Regions from separate parts of the Streptomyces sp. NPDC093600 genome, predicted to be linked through region 1. Evidence: riboswitches for the same ligand, from Rfam matches in the RefSeq annotation. Region 1 holds a riboswitch; each other region holds the start of a gene.
What was found. A riboswitch is a leader RNA that binds a small molecule or an ion and turns the genes downstream of it on or off. The one in region 1 is predicted to bind cobalamin.
Positions count from the first base shown of each region.

Region 1 (2,193 bases):
GACTGGAACGAGACGGCGGAGATCGGCGCCCTGCGGCTCACCGCGACCCCCGCCCGCCACTTCTGCGGCCGCGGCCTGCGCAACCAGCAGCACACCCTGTGGGCGTCCTGGGTCGTCGCCGGGCCCACGCACCGGATCTACCACAGCGGAGACACGGGCTACTTCCCCGGCTTCCAGGAGATCGGCGCCGCTCACGGCCCCTTCGACGCCACCATGATCCAGATCGGCGCGTACTCGGCGTACTGGCCCGAGAACCACACGGACCTCACACCGCTGCCGGGAGCCTGGCCGGACATCCACATGTCGCCCGCTCAGGGGGTCCAAGCCCACCTCGACCTGCAAGGAGGCCGCCCGGGCGGCGTCCTGCTCCCGATCCACTGGGGCACCTTCAACCTGGCACCCCACCCGTGGGCGGAGCCGGGGGAGTGGACGAAGGACGCCGCCGAGGAGGCCGGACAGGCCGTCGCGTTCCCCCGCCCCGGCCAGCCCTTCGAGCCCGCGGGCAAGCTGCCCTCGGCGCCCTGGTGGCGGGCGGTGGCCCACCCCATCGCCACCCCGTGGCGCCCGCCCCGGCAGGTGCGGGTCTCCACCGAGGGCCGCACGGACGATCTCGATCTCGCGGGCGATCGCTGACGGCGGGTCGGAACGGCCTCGGCCGGACCGTGCTCGCCGGCTCGTCGACCATGGGACGAGCGGGGGAGCCCGACGCCTCATGTGCGCCCTCGCGGGGAGCCCCGTCGTACACGCTATGCTGCAAACCGCCCCGCGGGGGAAGCCGGTCGAATTCCGGCGCTGACCCGCAACGGTGGACGGAACCGCGTTACGCGGCTCCGTAAGCCCGATTACCCGCGGTGGTGAAGGCTCCTGTCAATTCGCCGTGGACTGCGAGAGGGTGCTGCGCAGGGCGCCCGGCGTCCCGGGCCGCTCCTTGCTCACGTGGGTGCACGGCTTGAGGCGAAGGCGATCAGCCCGTGGCCACACCCCTGCAAGCCGAACCGGCCGCGCCACCGCACACGGCGCGCAACGGCGTCGGCCCCGCACCCCCCAAGCGCGTATCACCGCCCCTTCTCGTCGCCGTCCTGTGCACCGCGCTCCTGCTCTCCCTCCTCTGCGGAGCCGGGATGGGGGCGTCGGGCCTGTCCTGGGGCGAGGTGCTGCGCTTTCTGTGGGCCGGGCTGACGGGCGGATCCATAGCGCACGACGACGTCGCGGCTTACACGATCGTGTGGGAACTGCGCTTTCCGCGCGCCGTGCTGGCCGCGGTCGTCGGAGCGGGCCTCTCGGCCATCGGCGTCGCCGTGCAGGCCATGGTCCGCAACGCCCTCGCCGACCCGTTCGTCCTGGGCATCTCCTCCGGCGCGGCCGTCGGCGCCAATGCCGTCCTCCTCTTCGGAGCCTTCGGCGCTCTCGGCCTCTGGGCCCTGTCCACGGCCGCCTTCCTCTCCGCGCTCCTCGCCATGGCCCTGGTGTACGCGATCGCCCGCACCGCCGACGGCCTGACCCCGCTGCGGCTCGTCCTGACGGGCACAGCGATGTACTACGGCTTCTCCGCCGTCACCACGTTCATGGTGTTCGCGGCCGAACGCGGCGAGGCGGCCCGCTCCGCGATGATGTGGCTGCTCGGCAGCCTCGGCGGAGCCAGCTGGGCCTCCGTGCCGATCGCCGCGGGAGCCGTGCTCGCCGGCCTCACCCACCTCACGGTGTCGGCGCGCCGCCTGAACGCGCTGGCGATGGGTGACGAGACCGCGGCCGCCCTCGGGGTGGACGCGGGGAGGCTGCGCAAGGAACTGTTCCTGGTCTGCGCCGCCGTCACGGGTGCCGTGGTCGCGGTGAGCGGCGCGATCGGTTTCGTCGGCCTCATGGTCCCGCACGCCGCACGGATGCTGGTCGGCGCGGACCACCGCCGGCTGCTGGCCGTCGCCCCCCTCGCCGGCGCCGTCCTGCTGATCTGGGTGGACATCCTGTCCCGTGTGGTGCTCGCGCCCGTCGAGCTGCCGGTGGGCGTGCTGACCGCCGTCATCGGCGTCCCGTGCTTCGTCCTGCTGATGCGCCGCCGCTCCTACACCTTCGGAGGCGCGTGATGCGGATCGACATCGACGCACTCACGGTCGAGGTCACCGGCGCGAAGCTGGTGCGCGAGGCCACGCTCCGCGCGGACAGCGGGCAGGTCGTCGGGCTCGTCGGGCCCAACGG
Region 1 covers NZ_JBIWIU010000005.1:338,265-340,457, forward strand. Annotated here, with positions in the region: gene ACIRB4_RS16305 (MBL fold metallo-hydrolase) at 1-633, shown strand, start outside; cobalamin riboswitch at 742-869, shown strand; gene ACIRB4_RS16310 (FecCD family ABC transporter permease) at 972-2,081, shown strand; gene ACIRB4_RS16315 (ABC transporter ATP-binding protein) at 2,081-2,193, shown strand, end outside.

Region 2 (2,193 bases), on a different contig from region 1:
CCTGGACCGAACTCACCGGCGGGCTCGCCGCCCTGGGCATCTCCGTACGGGACGTCCACGGCGTCGTCATCACCCACCACCACCCCGACCACCACGGCCTCTCCGGCCGGGTCCGGGAGGAGTCCGGCGCGTGGGTCGCGATGCACGCCGCCGACACCGCCGTCGTACGCCGCACACGGGAGTCGGAGCCGGAGGCGTGGCTCGACTACCTCGCCCGCAAACTGGCCGCCGCCGGCGCCCCCGAGGAGCACACCGCCCCGCTCCTGGCCGCCCGCGCCAGCGGCCGGTCGCGGGCCCTGCCGGGGCTGCGCCCGGCCCTGCCCGACCGCGAGATCCTGCCCGGGGAGCTGCTGGACCTCGCGGGCCGGCGGCTGCGGGCGGTGTGGACGCCCGGTCACACACCGGGCCATGTCTGCCTGCACCTGGAGGAGCACCACCCCACGCACCTGCCGGGGCACGGGAGGCTGTTCTCCGGCGACCATCTGCTGCCCGAGATCTCCCCGCACATCGGCCTCTACGAGGACCCGGACGACCACACCGTCACCGACCCCCTCGGCGACTACCTGGACTCGCTGGAACGGATCGGCCGCCTCGGCGCCGCCGAGGTGCTCCCCGCCCACCAGTACGCCTTCACCGACGCGGCCGGCCGGGTCCGCGAACTCCTCGACCACCACGAGGAACGGCTGACGGGCCTCCTCAGCCTGCTGGCCACTCCCCTGACCCCGTGGCAGCTCGCCGAGCGGATGGAGTGGAACCGCCCGTGGGAGCGGATCCCGTACGGTTCGCGGAACATCGCGGTCAGCGAGGCCGAGGCGCATGTGCGCCGGCTGGTCAAGCTGGGCCGCGCGGAGGCCGTACCGGGCACGGACCCGGTGGCGTACGCGGCGGTCCGCTGACCGTGCCCGGGGGCCGCGCCCCCTCGCCGAGGCGCGGTGTGAGGCGCCTCGCACCCACCGGCCGTCCGGGGTACGGCCCGGTAGAGTGTGCGAGTCGTCATCATGCCCGTACGGGGGGAAGCCGGTGCGAATCCGGCACTGACCCGCAACCGTGAGCCACCTCCGCGTGGTGAGTCGGAATGCCCCGCCCGGGACGTGACCGCCGGCACCGTCGAGGAATACGGAGCCGAGCCTGGTGCCCCGAGCGTGCCTGTGCCCGGCCCGCAGGAGAGGCACAGCACGCATGACCACCGTCCGCCGCGGCGCCGCCGCGTTCGCAGCCGCCGCGCTGCTCTGCACCGGAACGGCTTCCGTCGCATCCGCCGCGCCCTCCCCGTCGCCCACCCCCGCGCCCGTGATCCCCTCCGGGCTCTATGGCACGAAGGACCCGACGTACGACGGCGTCTGGCGCCAGTCGCTCGCCTTCATCGCCCAGCGGACCAACGGCGTCCAGCCCGCCGAGAAGTCCGTCACCTGGCTGCTGGGGCAGCAGTGCGACAGCGGCGCCTTCCCCTCGTACCGCCCGGATCCCGCCAAGCCCTGCACCCCGGCCACGATGCTCGACACCAACGCCACCGCCGTCGCCGTGCAGGCCCTCTCCGGCGTCAAGCGCGACAGCGCCGACCCCGAGCGGCTGGCCAAGGCCGCCCGGGCGGGCGCCGGCTGGCTGAAGGGCGTCCAGAACAAGGACGGCGGCTGGGGCTACAACCCCGGCAGCCCCAGCGACGCCAACTCGACCTCCATCGTGATCGGCGCCCTCGCCGCCCTCGGCGAGAAGCCGGGCGAGGTGAAGTCCGCCGACGGCAGGACTCCGTACGACGCGCTGCTCGGCTTCGCCGCCCCCTGTACGACGAAGGACGGCGCGGGCGCGTTCGCCTACCAGCCCGACAAGTCCGGCAAACTGCTCGCGAACGCCGACGCCACCGCGGCCGCCACGCTCGCCGGACTCGGCAAGGGCCTCACCGCGCGCGGTGTGAAGCCCGCGCAGACCCCCACCTGCACCGACCTGCCCAAGCCCACGATCGAGCGGGCCGCCCTCAACGGCGCCTCCTATCTGGCGCGGGCGCTCGCGAAGACCGGCCACCTGAACACGCCGCCGATGCCCGGCGCCGCGAACCCGTCCGAGCTGCCCGACTTCGGCAACACGGCCGACGCCGTCGTCGCGCTCGCCGCGAGCGGCGCGACGAAGCAGGCGGCAGGGGCGCTGGCCTGGCTGCAGCAGAACTCCGCCGCCTGGGCGAAGGAGAACGGCCCGGCC
Region 2 covers NZ_JBIWIU010000002.1:340,864-343,056, reverse strand. Annotated here, with positions in the region: gene ACIRB4_RS07235 (MBL fold metallo-hydrolase) at 1-896, shown strand, start outside; cobalamin riboswitch at 971-1,103, shown strand; gene ACIRB4_RS07230 (prenyltransferase/squalene oxidase repeat-containing protein) at 1,180-2,193, shown strand, end outside.
Region 2: it holds a riboswitch for cobalamin, as region 1 does, so the genes downstream of both, ACIRB4_RS07230 (prenyltransferase/squalene oxidase repeat-containing protein) here and ACIRB4_RS16310 (FecCD family ABC transporter permease) in region 1, are expected to answer to the same signal.

Region 3 (2,193 bases), on a different contig from region 1:
CCTCGGGTCCGAAGTCGTAGCCCTCCTCACGCAGCCGGCGCAGCAGCGCCACGGCGGAGGCGGGGGTGTCGAGACCGACTGCGTTGCCGATCCGGGAGTGCTTCGTCGGGTACGCGGAGAGGACCAGGGCCAGGCGCTTCTCGGCGTTCGGGATGTGCCGCAGGCGGGCGTGGCGGACGGCGATCCCGGCGACGCGGGCCGCGCGCTCGGCGTCGGCGACATAGGCCGGGAGCCCGTCCTCGTCGATCTCCTTGAAGGAGAACGGCACGGTGATGAGCCGGCCGTCGAACTCGGGGACGGCGACCTGGCTGGCGGCGTCGAGCGGGGAGAGACCCTCGTCGTTCTCCTCCCAGGCCGTACGCGAACCGGTGAGGCAGAGCGCCTGCAGGATCGGTACGTCGAGCGCGGCGAGCGCGCCCGCGTCCCAGGCCTCCTCGTCGCCGCCGGCCTGGGCCTCGGCGGGCTTGGTGCCGCCGGCGGCGAGGACGGTGGTGACGATCGCGTCGACGCCGCGCAGCCGCGCGAGCAGTTCGGGTTCGGGGGCGCGCAGGGAGGCCACGTACAGCGGCAGGGCCTGGGCTCCGGCGTCCTCGACGGCGTCGCAGAGGGTGCCGATGAAGGCGGTGTTCCCGCTCATGTGGTGGGCGCGGTAGTAGAGCACCGCGACGGTCGGGCCGTCGGTCCTCCGGGGGGTGCGCTCCAGCGGGCCCCAGGTGGGGGCGGCGGCCGGGGCCTCGAAGCCGTGGCCGGTGAGCAGCACGGTGTCGGCGAGGAACCGGGCGAGCTGCTCCAGGTTGCCGGGGCCGCCGTGGGCGAGATAGGCGTGCGCCTCGGTGGCGACGCCGATCGGGACCGTGGAGGTCTCCATGAGCTGGGCGTCGGGCGCCTGTTCGCCGGAGAGCACGACCAGCGGCTTCCCGGCGGCGCGCAGCGTCTGCAGCCCGTCCTCCCAGGCCCGCAGGCCGCCGAGGAGGCGTACGACGACGAGGTCCGAGCCGTCCAGGAGACCGGGAAGGTCGTCGGGGGCGAGGCGCGAGGGGTTGGCGAACCGGTACGCCACCGGGCCGCCGGCCGCGCGGGCGCTGAGCAGGTCGGTGTCGGAGTGCGACAGCAACAGAATTCGCATGCGAGCGCAGGCCTTCCTCGGGGTTGTCCGCGCCCCGGGTGGTCGTGTGGACGGCGGGAGTTCCTGACTCACCGGGACGCTGGTGCGACCTGGCTCACAGTGGCGGGACCGCGCCGGATTCTCACCGGGCTTCCTCCCCGGGGCCCTGGGACCCCATGCCGTTCTGCATAGTAGATCCTGCCCCCGCCAGGCCGGGGGGTTGGCCGGATCACACCCGGTGGGCACGCGGATTCACGTGGGTATGCTCGCCGCCATGCCGCCCACCCCACCCACCACGCCCAACCCGGGCGAACCCGTCATACGGGACCGTGGCGACGCCTGCCCCGGGGCGCTCCGGCTGCACCCCGCCGACGACGGCCGCCTGGCCCGACTCCGCCTGCCCGCAGGCTTGCTGACGGCTCGCCAGGTGGAGGTCCTGGCCACCGTGGCGGAGGTCCTTGGCGACGGCCGGGTCAGTGTCACCTCCCGGGGAAACGTGGAGCTGCGGGGCCTCGCGGAGGGCTGCGGCGCGCAGCTGGCGGAGCTGCTGGCACCGGCCGGCCTCCTGCCGTCCCCGACCCATGAACGCGTCCGGAACGTGGTGGCCTCACCGGCCGCGGGACTGGACGGACTCAGCGGCGGTGACGTGCAGTTGTGGGCGCGCCAGCTGGACGCGCTGCTGTGCGCCCGGGAGGGGACGGCGGCCCTTTCCGGCCGTTTCCTCTTCGTCCTGGACGACGGCCGGGGGGACGTGGCCGGTCTCGGCGGAGATGTGACCTTGATCGCAGCAGGGCCGACGGTACGGCTCCGGGTCGGCGACCAGGTCTTCCAGCTGGGCGCCGACGACGCGCCCCGCGCCGCGCTCGCCGCCGCCGAGGCCTTCCTGGCCGCCGCCCGAGCCGCGGGGAACGGCGCCTGGCGGGTCCGTGAGCTGCCCGAGGGGCACCAGCCGGACCTGACCGGGGCGCTCGCCCGGGCCGGGATCGCGGCCGAGCCCGTACCCGCGCCGGAACTCCCGCACGGCGAACCCCCCGCGCCCGGGGTGCTCGGCGAGAGCGCCGTCTCCGTCCTGGCGCCCCTCGGCCGGC
Region 3 covers NZ_JBIWIU010000009.1:7,340-9,532, reverse strand. Annotated here, with positions in the region: gene cobN (cobaltochelatase subunit CobN) at 1-1,126, opposite strand, end outside; cobalamin riboswitch at 1,165-1,298, opposite strand; gene ACIRB4_RS21775 (cobalamin biosynthesis protein CobG) at 1,368-2,193, shown strand, end outside.
Region 3: it holds a riboswitch for cobalamin, as region 1 does, so the genes downstream of both, cobN (cobaltochelatase subunit CobN) here and ACIRB4_RS16310 (FecCD family ABC transporter permease) in region 1, are expected to answer to the same signal.

Region 4 (2,193 bases), on a different contig from region 1:
CAAGGCGATCAGGAACCCGGAGGGCGTCCGGCTCTCCGAGGCGCCGCACACCGAGTCGAAACTCGTCGCGCCCGCCGGCATGTTCCCCACGAAGGAGGAGAAGGCGGAGCTGGTGGCCGCCGGACTCGGCGCCGGAGGCGGCATGCGTAAGGAGAGCGCACCGGGCGAGCCGCGGGGTGACGTGCCGACCGGGACCGGCTCGGCATGAGCACGAGCACGGCGAACACGGTCCGCCATCTGCGGCGCGCGGTGCACGCGATCCGCTGGTACGTGCGGGAGCTGTCCGGCGAGGCCGTCTACGACCGGTACGTCGCCCACGCCAGAAGCTGCGACCCGGACGCCGAGGTGATGACCCGGCGGGAGTTCGAGCGCAGCCGCACCGACGCGCGGGAAGCCGATCCGCGCGAGGGGTTCCGCTGCTGCTGAGCCCTCACCGGCCGTCCGACGGGCCGCCGCCTTCCCCCCTCCCGGGGAGGCGGCGGCCCGCTATGTGAGGCCCCCGGCGAACTCACCGCGCGCGTCTCCCCGACGACGGACACCTCGGCTTCGGCGAGGAGCTCCGACACCCAACGCCACTACATGTGGGGGGTGCTTCGAGAAGCGCCCCCCACATGTATGCTCGTGCTCGCTGTCGCCGCAGGGGAATCCGGTGGAAATCCGGAACTGTCCCGCAACGGTGTGTTGGCGTGCTTTTGCGCTCCTTCGAGTCCGAACACCTGCCGACAGTGCGCCCGGTCCGTCCGTTCCGGGTGCCAGAGTCGTCCGGGCCTCGCGGAGTGGGCCGGTGGACACGGAGCGCGCCCGCGTACGGGTGCGCCTGCCGTCCGCCTCCCCGTCGCCGCCCCCCGGGCCGAGCGAGGGAGAGCCCCACGTGACCATCGCGCCAGCCGATCCGGCCGCGGCGATCGAGAGCGACGGACCCGGGACGCTGCTGCTCCGGACCCTGACCGACCTCACCGCCGACCTCCCCGACACCGACCCGGGCAAGGTCGCCGCCGCGGCGCTGCGCGGCCGCAACGCCGCCTCGGACGAGGCGGAGCTGCGGGAGCTGGCCACCGAGGCGGCCGCCGGTCTGATCGCCGAGGACCCGGCGTACTCCCGGCTCGCGGCCCGGCTGCTGACCCGGACCATCGCGGAGGAGGCCGCCGGGCAGGGCGCGGTGGCGTTCTCGGCGTCGGTGGCGGTGGGGCACCGGGAGGGTCTGATCGCGGACCGTACGGCCGCGTTCGTGGCCGCCCACGCGGACCGGATGGACGCGCTGATCGACCCGGCCGCCGACGACCGGTTCGGCTACTTCGGGCTGCGGACGCTGTACTCGCGCTATCTGCTCCGGCACCCGATCACCCGCAAGGTGATCGAGACGCCCCAGCACTTCATGCTGCGGGTCGCGGCCGGGCTGGCCGAGGACGATTCCGTACGGGCGCTGGACGAGGTCGCGGCGCTGTACGGGCTGATGAGCCGGCTCGACTACCTCCCCTCCTCCCCCACGCTGTTCAACTCCGGCACCCGCCACCCGCAGATGTCGTCGTGCTATCTGCTCGACTCGCCGCTGGACGAGCTGGACTCCATCTACGACCGCTACCACCAGGTCGCCCGGCTCTCCAAGCACGCCGGCGGCATCGGTCTTTCGTACTCCCGCATCCGCGCCCGCGGTTCGCTGATCCGCGGCACCAACGGGCACTCCAACGGCATCGTGCCGTTCCTGAAGACCCTGGACGCCTCCGTCGCCGCCGTGAACCAGGGCGGGCGCCGCAAGGGCGCGGCCGCCGTCTACCTGGAGACCTGGCACGCGGACATCGAGGAGTTCCTGGAGCTGCGCGACAACACCGGTGAGGACCAGCGGCGTACGCACAACCTCAACCTGGCGCACTGGATCCCCGACGAGTTCATGCGCCGGGTGAACGCCGACGCCGAGTGGTCGCTGTTCTCCCCCGCCGACGTGCCCGAGCTGGTCGACCTGTGGGGCGACGAGTTCGACGCCGCCTACCGCGCCGCCGAGTCCAGGGGCCTGGCCCGCAAGACCATGCCGGCCCGCGACCTGTACGGCCGGATGATGCGCACGCTGGCCCAGACCGGCAACGGCTGGATGACCTTCAAGGACGCCTCGAACCGGACCGCCAACCAGACGGCGGAGCCGGGCCACACGGTCCACTCCTCCAACCTCTGCACGGAGATCCTGGAGGTGACGGACGA
Region 4 covers NZ_JBIWIU010000001.1:950,718-952,910, reverse strand. Annotated here, with positions in the region: gene ACIRB4_RS04665 (carbon starvation CstA family protein) at 1-208, shown strand, start outside; gene ACIRB4_RS04660 (YbdD/YjiX family protein) at 205-426, shown strand; cobalamin riboswitch at 599-739, shown strand; gene ACIRB4_RS04655 (ribonucleoside-diphosphate reductase subunit alpha) at 872-2,193, shown strand, end outside.
Region 4: it holds a riboswitch for cobalamin, as region 1 does, so the genes downstream of both, ACIRB4_RS04655 (ribonucleoside-diphosphate reductase subunit alpha) here and ACIRB4_RS16310 (FecCD family ABC transporter permease) in region 1, are expected to answer to the same signal.